DNA from 2 places in the Micromonospora chalcea genome. Region 1 is predicted to be linked to the other one. Evidence: riboswitches for the same ligand, from Rfam matches in the RefSeq annotation. Region 1 holds a riboswitch; the other holds the start of a gene.
What was found. A riboswitch is a leader RNA that binds a small molecule or an ion and turns the genes downstream of it on or off. The one in region 1 is predicted to bind cyclic di-AMP.
Positions count from the first base shown of each region.

Region 2: another riboswitch for cyclic di-AMP. It lies ahead of PVK74_RS07030 (transglycosylase family protein); the one in region 1 lies ahead of PVK74_RS01265 (C39 family peptidase).

Region 1 is NZ_CP118233.1:269,007-276,183, forward strand. It holds gene PVK74_RS01250 (acyltransferase family protein) at 1-176, shown strand, start outside; gene PVK74_RS01255 (hypothetical protein) at 257-589, shown strand; gene PVK74_RS01260 (hypothetical protein) at 729-1,493, shown strand; cyclic di-AMP (ydaO/yuaA leader) riboswitch at 1,794-1,934, shown strand; gene PVK74_RS01265 (C39 family peptidase) at 2,141-2,974, shown strand; gene PVK74_RS01270 (alpha/beta fold hydrolase) at 3,237-3,983, shown strand; gene PVK74_RS01275 (CDP-glycerol glycerophosphotransferase family protein) at 3,992-5,668, opposite strand; gene PVK74_RS01280 (bifunctional cytidylyltransferase/SDR family oxidoreductase) at 5,688-7,177, opposite strand, start outside.
Region 2 is NZ_CP118233.1:1,494,602-1,501,778, forward strand. It holds gene PVK74_RS07020 (M4 family metallopeptidase) at 209-2,272, shown strand; gene PVK74_RS07025 (YbaB/EbfC family nucleoid-associated protein) at 2,407-2,856, opposite strand; gene PVK74_RS07030 (transglycosylase family protein) at 3,040-3,684, opposite strand; cyclic di-AMP (ydaO/yuaA leader) riboswitch at 3,683-3,828, opposite strand; gene PVK74_RS07035 (LLM class flavin-dependent oxidoreductase) at 4,000-5,562, shown strand; gene PVK74_RS07040 (winged helix-turn-helix transcriptional regulator) at 5,609-6,085, shown strand; gene PVK74_RS07045 (SDR family oxidoreductase) at 6,119-6,817, shown strand.

The DNA.
Region 1 (7,177 bases):
AGGTGCCGATGATGCGCCTGCTCGGCCCGTCCCGCCGGGCCCGCGCGGCGTCGCGCGCACCGGCCGTGCCGGCTCCGCGCGGGCCCGCCGAGGGCGCGGCCGCCGACGGCGGCGCGCGGTCCGTCTCCGGTCCGGCCGAGGACATCGAGTACGCCGGGCGGCGTCGCCCGGACTGACACGCGCACACGCCGGCCGGTCGGTCCGCGACACGCCGTGCGGCGGTGCGTCAGTGGGGGTTCGGCGGTAATTTGTACCCGTGCTTCCGATCGCGCTCACCTGCCCCGTGTGGTGGGTGGCGCGCTGGACCGCCCGGATGCTCGCCAGTCTCGCCGTGGTCGTCGCCTGTTCGTTCGGCGCGGCCACGCTGCCGACCGCCGCGGCCCCGGCCGCCGCGCCCGGCCCGGCGTACGTGAGCACGCCGGCCGCCCCGCGACCGGAATCCGACCGCGCCGCCGAGCGGCAGGCCCGTCCCGACGGCGCACCCGCGCCCGCCGCACGGGCCACCGACACGCTCCCGAACGACCCGCAGCCGGTCCCGGCCGGCCGGATCACCGCGCCGGTCGGCCTGCGGGCCCCGCCCGCCCGCTGATCCGCCCACGGGCCGCGCCCGTCACCGCACCCACCGAACGTCATCCCGCACCCGCCCTTCGCCGGCCCGGCAACCCCGCGCCGCGCCCCGACCGGCCGTGCGGAGTCTCCCGCCAGGTTCTTCCCGTGAGGTGCCGACCATGTCGCAGACCGCTCTCTACCACTTCCTCACCGCGGTCCCCGAGGCCGCCGCCATCTGGTCCTTCCTGATGCTGCTCGCGTTCGGCCTGCTCGCCGCGCTGGTGGCCCGGCCCGAGCGCGACGGCGTCGCCGAGGCTGCCGCCGATCCGGTGGACCAGGACGCCGCGCGCCGCGACGACCTCGTCCGGTACGCCGAGGAGGTGGCGGTGGCCGCCGCCGGGGCCGCCCAGACGGCCCGTCGCCGCCGGGAACGGTGGCTGGCCGCGCAGGACGAGGCGGAACGCGCCTGGACCGCGTACGACGAGGCGGACAGCGCCGCCCGCCGCCTGGCCGGGGCCGCCGCGCTGGCCGCCCCGCGCACCCCGCGCACCCCGGCGGAGTACGCGGCCCGGGAGCGCTGGCTGCACCACGCCGCCATGACGGCGCACTGGCGCGGCGACCTGTCCGCCCGGCAACTCGCCGACGTGCTGGCGCGCCGCAACGGGTGGGACCCGCGCCGGCACCCGGCCGAGCAGGAGATCGTGCTGGCCCGGGCCGTACGGGACCGGCGCCGGGCCGGCTGGGAGAGCGCCGCCGAGCGGGAGCGGCAGGCGTGGCGGGACGCCGAACTGGCCGCCGAGGCCGCCCGTACGCTCGCCGCCGAGGCGTACGCGGCCACCCTGGCGGTGCGGCCCGCCCCGGTGTCCCGCGGCGCGGCGACGATCCCCCTGCCGGTCGGCGCGTTCGTCCGCAACGCCCGCTGGCGTCCGGCCCGGGTCGGCTGAGGCGACCGAATTGTTACCCGGAATGTGGTGAGCCGGCTCACCCCCGGCGCCGAAACGGGCGTGGAGCGCAGAACGGGCCAATGAGCCGCGCCATTGCCGGTCACGCGCTCGCCGTCTGTCCCCTTTTCGCCTCCCGGGCGCCGTCACCACCGCTTGTCCCATTGAGTGAAGTGAGTAACCGGCTGTTCCGAAATCCGTTACCGGGGATCATGTTTACGCAGGTGGGAGCGCTTGGCAGGGGCAGTACCCGCCGGTAGTGTCGGCGCGTCCGGTGCGGTAACCGATCGCAGAAGGCGACGCCGCGCCGACCCGCCTAATCGTGTCATCACGAACCGGGGAACCATGAGCACCATCGGGGTGAATCCGCGGCCACTGCCGCGGTAGGGCGTACTTCCCGCCCGAATCCGTCAGCTAACCCGGTCGGCGGCCACGGAAGGAGTCCCATCCTCGTGCCCACCCCTCGATCGTCCCCCCGCCTCCACGGCTCCGCGGTACCCGCGCTCGCCTGACGCGACCGGCAAACCGCCCCTGGGCGCCCGGCATCGCGGGCGTACCCGTTCCCCCGGCCCATCCGGCCTGCCAGCACGTGTGAACCCCTCCACGTGCCGGGCCGGCGTGTGCCGATCACGCCCCCCGTGGAGGATTTCGTGAAGCACCACCTGAAGCGTCAGCTGCGGCGGATCGCCACCGAACGCCCGTACCAGATCATCGCCGGATCGGCCGCGGCGCTCGTGCTGGCCGCCGGCGCCGGCACCGCCCTCGCCGCCGGTGAGGACGCCCCGGTCCAGCAGGAGAACACCGCCTCGGTCGCCGAACTCGGCGCACGGCTCGGCGAGCCCGCCAGCCGCAGCGAGGCGCGTATCGGCGTCCCGCCGGCGTCGCCGAGCGCCGAGCCCAGCAAGTCGCCCAGCGCCTCCCCGTCGGCGAAGAAGGCCGCGGCGGACCCGGACGTCACCAAGGCCGCGCCGAAGCCGCCGTCGAGCAAGACGCTGGACTACGACTACCAGGCGCAGATCAACTACTACTACTGCGGCCCGGCCGCCGTGCGCAACGCGCTCAGCGCCACCGGCATCGAGCGCAGCCAGGACGCCCTCGCCGGCCCGCTCGGCACCACCGAGATGGGCACCAACTCGGCCGAGGACACCACGCGCGTGCTCAACCAGCAGGTCAAGGGCAACCCGTACCGGACCCGGATGATTCCCGGCTCGGCCAGCCCGGCCCAGATGGACCGGCTTCAGGCCGACGTGGTCGAGGCGATCAGCAACGGCCGGGGGGTCGTCGCGAACGTCGCCGGCACCGCCACCGACACCAACGGCGGCTGGCACTCGTTCCCCGGCGGCCACTACGTCGCGGTGATCGGCTACAAGGACGACGGCCGGACCGTCCGGATCGCCGACTCGGCCGACCCGTCGCTGCCGTCGTACTGGCTCACCACGATCGACCTGGCGCACTGGATCGCCAGCCGCGGCTACTCCGCCTGACCCTCCGCACCCCCGGAAGGCCGGCACCCCTCCCGGGGCGCCGGCCTTCCCCGTCCCCACCCGCCCTGGCCCGCCGCCCTCTCGGCGCGTCGATCTTGGACTTGTGGCGCCTGGTATGCCCGGCTCGCCCGCTATGGAAGGCACCACAACTCCAAGATCGGCGGCGAGGGCGAGGGCGGGGGCGGGGGCGGGGTGGGGCGTGGGGGCGGGTCGGGCGGGTTCGGTCTCGCGTGTCCGGGGCGGGCGGTGGCAGACTGCGCCAATGGGCGATGCGACGGGGAACCGGCACCTGATTCTCCTGCACGGCATGGGCGCCACCGGCGAGGTGTGGCTGCCCTGGGCGCCGCTGCTGGAGCGCCGCTGGCCCGGGCGCTGGCTCGCCCCCGACCTGGCCGGCCACGGCTGGTCGCCGCCGCTCGACGGCTACTCGTTCGACGCCCTGGCCCAGCGCGTCGCGGACGGGCTCGGTCCGCTCCGGCTGGGCCCGCACGACCGGCTGGTGCTGCTCGGGCACTCGCTCGGCGGGGTGGTGGCGCTGGCGCTCGCGGCCCGGCAGCGGGCTCTTCCGGTGGACGCGGTGGTGGGGCTCGGCATCAAGGCGGTCTGGTCCCCGGCCGAGCTGGCGAAGGCGAGCGAGCTGGCCGCCCGGCCGGTCACCTGGTTCGCCACCCGGGACGAGGCGGCCCGCCGCTACCTGCGCGTCTCGGGGCTGGCCGGGCTGTTCGCCCCGGACCACCCGGTGGTGGAGGCGGGGCTGCGGCGGGTCGACGGCCGCTGGCGGCTGGCGATGGACCCGGCCGCGTTCGCGGTCGGCGAGCCTCGGCTGCCCGCCCAGCTGGCCGCGACCGGCGTGCCGGTGCTGCTGGCCCGCGGCGAGCAGGACCCGATGGTGAGCGACGCGCAGCTCAAGGAGCTGGGCGTGCCGGTGGCCACCCTGCCCGGCCTGGGCCACAACGCGCACGTCGAGGACCCGGCCGCCGTGCTCGCCCTGCTCGACGCGTACCTGTAGAGCGGGGCCTACACGACGGCGCGCTGCGCCGGGACCGCCCAGTCGGCCTCCAGCTCGCGGCGGGCGGCGGCGAGGAACGCCTCGGCGTAGGCGTCGGCGGGGAAGTCGCCCAGGTAGCGGGTGCGCGCCGCCCAGCGCTGCGCGGCCTTCGGGTCGGCGTCGAGCAGGTCGGTGATCACCTGGTCCACGTTGGACATGTCGCGCCGCAGCACGTAGCCGGACGCCGCGAGCGGGAACCGCTCGACGAAGTGTTCGCCGTCGGCGCCGGTGTCGGTGACCGCGTACGGCTTGCCGGAGTAGAGCCAGTCGGAGATGACGCCGGAGACGTCGGAGACCAGCGCGTCGGCGCGGTTGACGCACTCGGTGAGCGTCAGCTCGCGGGCCGCGGCGGCGCCGAACAGGTGCGGGCGGCCGGTCTTGGCCCGGTCGGCGGCGAGCAGCTCGGTGAGCCGGGCGAGCTGGCGGGCCGAGGCCGGGTTCTTGTCGGTGTACGGGTGGGCGCGCAGGATCACCGCCGCCCCGCGGTCGATCAGCCGGCGGATCAGCGTCTCGGCCACCGGCAGCGAGCAGTAGTTGGCGTCGGCGTGGTGCCCGGTCCACGTTGGGGTGTAGAGGACCGTCGGGTGCGCCGACGCGGCGACCGGCTCCCGGCGTACCTCGATGGCCTCGACCTGGGGCCGGCCGACCACGACGAACTTGTCGGCGGGGATCTCCACGCCGGCGCGGGCGTACCTGTCGATCGCGGCCTGCCCGGCCACGAAGATCTTGTCGAAGATGGCCGAGACCGGGTTGGCGCTCGGGGCCTTGTCGCTGTCGCCGTGGTGCAGCTGCACGTGGGTGAGCTGGTTGAACCGGATCAGGTGGGCGTTCTTCGCGCCGTGGTTGACGTAGAAGGCGACGCGCAGGCTGGGCACCAGCGCCTCGTCGAGCGCCTTCAGGGTGGGGCAGAGGACCACCGGGGCGCGGGTGGCGGCGGCGACGGCCGGCAGGAGCTCCGGCTCGCGCAGCACCACCATGAACGGGCGGCCGATCCGTTCCAGGTACGGCAGCCACATGGTGACCTGGTACTCGGAGCCGGGCGGCGCGGAGAAGTGCAGCACGAACTCGGGCTGGTGGCGGCGCAGCGCGCGGCCGACCGGGCCCCCGCCGGCGGGCGGCCGGAACCGGCGCCGGGCGAGGTCGAGCGCGACCGCCCCGCAGCCGGCGCCGACGAGCAGCGCGGCGGCGAGCGCCGTGAAGGCGGGCAGGGCCAGCGCGGCGGCGAGCGCCACCACGGCGAGCAGCACCAGCAGCGCGTCACCGAGCCGGGCGGCGACCAGCGGCGTCCACGTGCGTACCGGAAGGTTCGCCGCCCGGATCTCCAGCGCGCCGGCCTGCCGCAGCGGGCCGACCAGCAGCACCAGGCCGAGCAGGACCAGCGCGGTGGCGGCGAGGGCCGGGTCGAAGCCGTCGTCGAGGTGCCGGGCGTAGCCGACGAGGATGCCGGCGGCGACGAGCACCGTTTCGGCGAGACCGTCGGCGGACGGCCGGACCCGGCGTTCCCAGGCGGTGGCGGCGAGCGCCGCGACGGCCAGGGCCAGGCCCCAGCCGGTGGCGCCGGTGAGCGCCACGACCAGGAAGGCCAGCACCGCCAGCCCGGTGGTCAGTACTCGGGCGAGCAGCTTGCGGACCAGGTCACCACGCATCTGGCACGTCCCGTCGGTCTCAGGCGCCGGTGGACAGCTCGGACCGGTCGGCGCCGGGCTGCGCCGGTACGGCGGCGACCTGCTCGCCGGGGGACCGGCGCACGTCGACCACCTGGCCGGTCAGTTCGGAGATCAGCACGTCCAGGGACGCCTGCGCGACCGCCTCGGAGGAGAGCAGCGTGTGCTCCGGCTCCTCGCCGAACGCCCGCGTCCGCATCGGGGTGGCGGTGCGCTCCGGGTTGACGCAGTTGACCCGTACGCCGAACTCGGCCCACTCGTCGGCGAGCGCCTGGGTGAGGTTGACCAGCGCGGCCTTGGTGGCCGAGTAGAGCGCGTAGCGGGCCCGGCCCCGGGTGTACGAGCTGGACGTGTAGAGCAGCAGCTGGCCCTTGGTCTGCTGCAGGTACGGCAGCGACTGGCGCGCGATGGTGACCGGGCCGACGAAGTTGACGTGCAGGAGACGGTCCATCGTCTCGGAGTCCATCTCGGCGAGCGCGCCCTTCTCCAGGATGCCGGCGGTGACCACCACGTGGTCGATGCGGCCGGTGGCCTCGAACGCGGTCTTCAGCGCGGCGGTGACGTCCTCGGCGCGCTCGACGTGGGTGCCGGTGGTGGAGCGGCTGAACGGGAAGACCTGCGCGCCGTAGCCGCGGGCCAGCTCGGCGAGGTCGTGGCCGATGCCGTAGCTGCCGCCGAAGACCACGATGGTCCGGCCGGTCAGCTCCTCGGCGTAGCCGCGGTGGGTCAGCCGGGGCGCCTGGGCGGCGGCGAGCTGGAACAGCTTGTCGGCCAGGTGCACGTCGACCGGGTGGGTGACCTTGATGTTCTCGTCCGAGCCGTCGATCACCTTGATCGGCGTGCCGGGCAGGTAGCGCAGCACCACGCCGCAGTCGTCGGTGGCGGCGAAGTCGGGGTCGCCCTCGGCACGGCGGTACGCCTCGCGGATGGTGCCGGAGCGGAACGCCTGCGGGGTCTGGCCGCGGCGCAGCCGGGAGCGGACCGGGATGTCGGTGATGCAGTCGTCCGCGTCGACCTGGATGATCGTGTCGGCGGACGGGATGGCCACGTCGACGGCCGAGTACGTCCAGAGCGCGTTCACGCACTCGCGCACGATCCGGGCGCTGACCAGCGGGCGTACCGCGTCGTGGAAGAGGATGTTGACGTCGCCCTCGCCGACCGCGTCGAGCGCGATCCGGGTGGTGTCGTTGCGGGTCTCGCCGCCCTCGATCACCTTGGTGACCTTGCGGAAGCCGGCGTCGGCGACGATGCGCCGCGCGTCGTCGACGTGACCGGTGGCCATCAGCACGATGATCTCGTCGATCTCCGGCGCGGCCTCGAAGACGGCCAGGGTGTGCTCGATGATCGGCTTACCGGCGATCTTGAGGAGCTGCTTCGGGATGCCCAGCCCGAGGCGCGTGCCGGTCCCCCCGGCGAGGATCACGGCCACCGTACGCGCGGGTCGCCAGGGTGCCGGGCTCGCCGGCGCGGCGTCCGGTGCGGTGGTGTGGT
Region 2 (7,177 bases), 1.2 Mb from region 1:
TGCCCAGGTCACCCATTGCTCACGGCTCGCGCGGCGTGTGATTGTGCACCAGCGAACCGCCGACCCCCGGCGAATCGCGACGGTCGATCTGTCGACCCGGAGCCACGCCGGCAGCTCCGGTGACCGGCCGTCACCCTGCCTCGCACCACCGCGCCGCCCGTCCCCACCGGGCTCGTGCGGCGCGCCTGTAGAACAGGAGCAAACCTCCGTGAAACTCTCACCTCGCCTCGCCGCGCTCACCGGCGCGGCGGCGGCCGGCGTCATCGCCGCCGGCACCGCCGCGGCCGTGCAGGCCGCGCCACCCGGGCCCGCCGCCCCCAACCCGGCCCAGGCCCGAGCAGCCGCCGCCGACTCGACCCGCGCGCTGGTCGCGAACCGCCCCGCCTACCTCCAGGCCGGTTCCGACGACGCGTTCGTCCAGAAGCCGGTCATCTCCTCCGAGGGCACCCAGTACGTGCCGTACGAGCGCACCTACAAGGGCCTGCCCGTGGTCGGCGGCGACTTCGTGCTGGCCACCGACTCCGCCGGCAACCTCAAGTACGCCTCGGTCGCCCAGCAGCGGCCGATCGGCGCCCTCGCCACCACGCCCGCGCTGACCCAGGCCGCCGCCGCGGCCACGGCGCGCGCCCAGCTCAAGACCGTCAGCGCCGTCGAGGGCACCACGCTCGTCGTCTACACGCTCGGCGCCGCACCGGCGCTGGCCTGGGAGACCACGGTACGTGGCACCAGCGCGGACGGCCCGAGCCGGCTCACCGTCGACGTCGACGCCCGCACCGGCGCGGTCCTGCGCAAGCAGGAGCACGTGGTACGCGGCACCGGCACCGGCGCCTGGAACGGGCCCAGCCCGCTCACGCTCAACACCACCCAGTCGGGCTCCACGTACACCATGAAGGACCCGACCGTCACGAACCTGAGCTGCCAGGACGCGGCGAACAACACCACGTTCAGCGGCTCCGACGACGTGTGGGGCAACGGCACCGCCACGAACAAGGAGACCGGCTGCGTGGACGCGCTGTTCTCCGCGCAGACCGAGCACAAGATGCTCGCCCAGTGGCTGGGCCGCAACGGCGCCAACGGCAACGGCGGCTACTGGCCGATCCGGGTGGGCCTCAACGACCAGAACGCCTACTACGACGGCAGCCAGGTGCAGATCGGCAAGAACACCGCCGGTCAGTGGATCGGCTCGCTGGACGTGGTGGCGCACGAGATCGGCCACGGCATCGACGACAACACCCCCGGCGGCATCTCCGGCGGCGGCACGCAGGAGTTCGTCGCGGACACGTTCGGCGCGGCCACCGAGTGGTTCGCCAACGAGCCGTCCAGCTACGACGCGCCGGACTTCCTGGTCGGCGAGAAGATCAACCTGGTCGGCTCCGGCCCGATCCGCAACATGTACAACCCGTCGGCGCTCGGCGACCCGAACTGCTACTCCAGCAGCATCCCGTCGACCGAGGTGCACGCCGCGGCCGGGCCCGGCAACCACTGGTTCTACCTGCTGGCCAACGGCAGCAGCCCGACCAACGGGCAGCCGTCCAGCTCGACCTGCAACAGCAGCAGCGTGAGCGGCCTGGGCATCCAGAAGGCCATCAAGATCATGTACAACGCCATGCTGCTGAAGACGTCGTCCTCGTCCTACCTGAAGTACCGCGTCTGGACGTTGCAGGCGGCGAAGAACCTCTACCCGAGCAGCTGCACCGAGTTCAACGCGGTCAAGGCGGCCTGGGCGGCGGTCAGCGTGCCGGCCCAGTCGGGTGAGCCGACCTGCGCCGGCGGCACCCCGACGCCCACGCCGACCGCCACCACCACCCCGCCGTCGGGCGGCTGCTCCGGCAACAAGCTCGCCAACCCCGGCTTCGAGTCGGGCAACGTGAGCTGGACCGCCTCGTCCGGCGTCATCACCACCGACAGCGGCCAGGCCGCCCACGGCGGCTCGTACAAGGCGTGGCTGGACGGGTACGGCTCGTCGCACACCGACATGCTCAGTCAGTCGGTGACGATCCCGGCCGGATGCCGCGCGACGTTCAGCTTCTGGCTGCACATCGACAGCGCGGAGACGACCACCGGCACCGCGTACGACAAGCTCACCGTCAAGGCCGGCAGCACCACGCTGGCCACCTACTCCAACCTGAACAAGGCCACCGGCTACGTGCAGCGGTCCTTCGACATCTCGTCGCTCGCAGGCACCACGGCGACCATCTCGTTCAGCGGCGTGGAGGACAGCTCACTGCAGACGTCCTTCGTCGTCGACGACACCGCGGTCACCCTGAGCTGACCGTGGCGTAGCGCGGCCGGTCGTCGTCCTCCCGGCGGCCGGCCGCATCGTCGTGCCGGGCGGTGCCGCGTCGCGCGTGGCCGCCGCCACGTGCCGGGGCGGCGCCGCGTCGTGCCGGGCCGTGTGCGGTCGGGTCAGGCCGGACGCCCGGCCTGGGACGCCGTGCCGCGGTCGCGGTGGATCCGCGCGGCCGCCTCGTGCATCGCGCGACCGAACAGCTCGGCCTGGTCACCCATGCTGCCGAGCCGGGCGGCGAGCGCGTCGGCGTCGGCCCGCGCCGACGCGCTGACCCGGGCGTCCAGCTCGGACAGCGCGGCGTTGGCGGCGGCGGTGACATGTCCGCACAGGACGTCGAGGGGCTCGCCGGCCAAGTCCGGGTCGATCGTCACGGAATCCAGCCGGCCACCCTGAACGGCGACCGCGCGGACCCGGCCGTCGGCTGCGGTGCCCTCGGCGCGCAGCAGGTCGCCCGGCTCGCCGTCGGCGTGCTCCGAGGCCCGGGAGCGCATCGCGGTGAGCGCCTGCTGCGTGCGGGTCAGCAGTTCGTCGATGCTCGCGGCCGCCGAGAACGGATCGTTGGTCATTTCCGCGCTTTCTTCACGTCTGAGCCGATCATCGTGACCCTAGCAACCGGCTCCGACGAATCGCGGTCAGCGGCCGTCACGGGTGGCGTCCGGCGCCGCGAGCAGGCCGGACACCGGCGGCGCGGCGTGTCGCGGGCGGCCGGCCGCCCGGCCGGGTCGAACCGGCCGGGCGTCCGGACCAGATCAGCGCAGACGCAGCCGCTGACCGGGGAAGATCAGGCCGGGGTCGTCGCCGACCACTGCCCGGTTGCGCTCGTGCAGGGCACGCCAGCCACCGTCGACGCGCTGCGCCACGGCGATCTCCGACAGCGTGTCCCCGCGCCGGACCACGTACGTCCCGGCCGACGGCTGCGGCGCCGCAGTCATCGCGGCCCGCTCCGGCGCGGCCTTGCGCGTGGCGGCCCGCTTCGGGGCGGACTTCTTCGAGGTGGCCTTCTTAGGGGCGGCCCGCTCGGACCGGGTCGCCGCGGCGTTCGCCGAGCCGCCCTTCTTGCCGCAGGTCGGCCACGCGCCGATGCCCTGGCCGCGCAGCACCTTCTCCGCGACGGCGATCTGCTCGGACCGGCTGGCCAGGTCGGCGCGGGCGGCGTACTTCTGGCCGCCGTAGCCGTTCCAGGTGGCGCGGGAGAACTGGAGCCCGCCGTAGTACCCGTTGCCGGTGTTGATCTTCCAGTTGCCGCCGGATTCGCAGCGCGCGACCGCGTCCCAGTTGACGCCCGCGCTGGCCGGAGCGGCCGGGCCGAACAGGGTCGCGACGCCGACGACGGCGCCGGTCACCACCGCACCGAGAGCGGTACGGCGACTTCGGGCCGAGTATGCAGTTGACATGTGGATTCCTCCACGCCGACGAGGTGAGCTGTCGGGTTCGGGCCGAGGAGCCCGGCCGCCGGTGGCGGCTTCACCCCGAGGTGACGATGCACCGTGGAACGTGTGGTTCCCCCGCTCCCGCGCGAGGTTCGGTTACCGGGGCCGGCGGCGGGATTTGGCGTTTCCGGCCCGCGGTGCCCGCGAATGCGAACGAAACCGACGCTAAGGACGGTTTGCGGCGATCGTCCACTTCTTGTGACGGTGTTCACCCGGCCGGGCTACCACCTGTGGAGCTACCGTGGCAGGGCCGAGCAAGATCACGGGAGGGCGGAACGGATGACCGATCACGGACACGAGCTGACCTTCGGCGGCTTCATCACCCCCGCCGCCGGGCAGCCCGACCAGGTGGTGGCGCTGGCCACGCTCTGCGAACAGGTCGGGCTGGACCTGGTCACGTTCCAGGACCACCCGTACCAGCCGGGCTTCCTGGACACCTGGACGCTGATGTCCTACGTGGCCGCCGTCACCGAGCGCATCCGGCTGGCCGGCAACGTCCTCAACCTGCCGCTGCGCCAGCCGGTGGTGCTGGCCCGCAGCGTGGCCAGCCTGGACCTGCTCACCGGCGGCCGGGTCGAGATGGGACTCGGCGCGGGCGCGTTCTGGGACGCGATCGAGGCGACGGGCGGGCGGCGCCTGTCCCCCGGCGCGGCGGTCCAGGCCCTGGACGAGGCGATCCGGGTGATCCGCGAGGTCTGGGACACCGACCGGCGCGGCATGATCCGCGTCGACGGCGAGCACTACCGCGTGGTCGGCGCCAAGCGCGGTCCGGCACCCGCTCATCAGGTGGGCATCTGGGTCGGCGCGTACAAGCCGCGCATGCTGCGCCTGGTCGGCCGCGCCGCGGACGGCTGGCTGCCCTCCCTGTCCTACCTGCCGAAGGGCCCCGACGAGCTGCCCGCCCTGAACGCGCTCGTGGACGAGGGCGCCGAGGCCGCTGGGCGCGACCCGGCCGAGATCCGCCGCATGCTCAACGTGAACGGCACGTTCGCGCGCTCGTCGGCCGGCTTCCTGGCCGGGCCGCCGGCGCAGTGGGCGGAGGAGCTGGCCGGGCTCACGCTGGAGCACGGCATCACCACGTTCATCCTCGGCAGCGACGAGCCGCGCGCGATCCAGATCTTCGCCCAGGAGGTCGCGCCGGCGGTCCGCGAACTCGTCGCCGCCGAGCGCACCGCGCCCGGCAGCGGGGCCCGTGCGGTCGCCGACGACACGGCCGCCACCGGCGGCGCGGCCACACTGGCGGTCACCCCCACCCCCGACCCGGGGGTACGTCTGAGCGCGCGCCGCCCCTGGGACGAGTCGACCCGGCCGACCGCCCCGCCGCCTCCGGCCGGCCAGGTCTACCCACCCCGGGGGCAGGCCGCCGGGCAGCACCTGGTGGACGTGCACGACCACCTGCGCCAGGAGCTGGCCCAGGTGCGCGACCTGCTGGAACAGGTCAAGCGGGGCGCCGTCTCGCCGGGCCGGGCGCGTGCGGCGCTCAACGAGATGACCATGCGGCAGAACAACTGGACGCTCGGGGCGTACTGCGCGGCCTACTGCACCATGGTCACCCAGCACCACGGGCTGGAGGACGCCTCGATCTTCCCGCACCTGCGCCGCTCCGAGGCCGGGCTGGCGGCCGTGCTCGACCGCCTCGAGGAGGAACACGTGGTGATCCACGGGGTGGTGGAGAGCGTCGACCGGGCGCTCGTGGAACTGGTCCACCGGCCCGGCGACTTCACGCAGCTCCAGGAGGCGGTGGACCTGCTCACCGACACGCTGCTGTCGCACCTGTCGTACGAGGAGCACCAGATCGTCGAGCCGCTGGCCCGGCACGGCTTCTTCCCCGGCCAGCTGTGAGGTAGCTGACTTTTGATTTCCTAAGTCAGGGGGTACCGTCGACGCCATGACGGACCTCCTTGCGCAGCGTGACTCCTGGTCCACCGCCAACTGCTCGATCGCCCGGGCGCTGGAGGTGGTCGGCAACCGCACCACGCTGCTCCTGCTGCGCGAGGCGTCGTTCGGCACCCGCCGCTTCGACGACTTCGCGCGGCGGGTCGGCGTCAGCGAGCCCGTCGCCGCCGCACGCCTCAAGCAGCTCGTCGCCGACGGGCTGCTCGACCGGCGCCCCTACCGCGAGCCCGGGCAGCGCACCCGCGACGAGTACGTGCTCACCGCCAAGGGCAGCGACCTGATCCCGGTGCTGGTCGCGCTGCGGCAGTGGGGCGACACGTACGCCGCCGACGAGGCCGGCCCGGCCGTCCGGCTGACCCACGACGAGTGCGGCGCGGCCGTGCACGCCCGGCTGCGCTGCGACGCCGGACACGACGTACCGCCCGGCGAGCTGGCCGTCCTGCCCGGTCCGGGCCTGCTGTCCGCCTGACCCACCTTCCTTCCCCACCCCTCGGAGCGAGACATGAAGATCGCTGGAAGCACCGCCCTGGTCACCGGCGCCAACCGCGGCTTCGGCCGGCACCTGGCCGCCGAACTCGTCGCGCGCGGCGCCACCGTCTGGGCCGGCGCCCGCAACCCGGACACCGTCGACCTGCCCGGCGTCACCCCGGTACGCCTCGACATCACCGACCCCGCCTCGGTGGCCGCCGCCGCGGAGCGGGCCGGTGACGTGACGCTGCTCGTGAACAACGCCGGCGTGAGCACCGGCGCCGACCTGCTCGACGGTGACCTCGCGCAGATCCGGCTGGAGCTGGAGACGCACTACCTCGGCACGCTGTCGGTGGTACGCGCGTTCGCGCCCCGGATCGCGGCGAACGGCGGCGGCACGATCCTGAACGTGCTGTCGGCGCTGTCCTGGTTCACGATCCCCGGCGTCGGCGCGTACGGCGCGGCCAAGGCCGCCGAGTGGTCGATGACGAACGCGCTGCGCCTGGAACTGGCCGGCCGGGGCGTCCGGGTCGCCGGGCTGCACGTGGGCTACATGGACACCGAGATGGCCGCCGCCGTGCCCGGCCCGAAGGCGCACCCGGCCGACGTCGCCCGGCTCGCCGCCGACGGCATCGAGTCCGGCAGCTACGAGATCCTGGCCGACGACGTCGCCCGCCGGGTCCAGGCGGGGCTGTCCGGTGGGGTGGCAGCGCTCTACCCCGCGCTCCCCTGAACAGACCCGTCTCGCCGAGGTGGCGGGGTCAGAACCCGTCCGATGCCGCCACTTCGGCGCAATGGTGTCGATCAAGCACAAGCCACGACAACCGCCCGGACACAGCCGATCAACAGCCTTCGACAAGAGCCCGACATCAGCCGACGCTCGCCAAGCGGCGCTCCGTCAGATCCACCCGCTCGACACCTGCGCATTAGGGCCGCCCCGCCGACGCGGGCCCGCAAGACCATCTCCGCCAGAGCCCTCACTCATCTAGAGCCCCGAGCGTCCCTCCAACTGGGATCGATCTTCCTCATTCCGGGACGCCCCAGGTGATCAACACCAGCTCGGCGAAGTGGCGGGGTCAGAGCCCGCCTGATA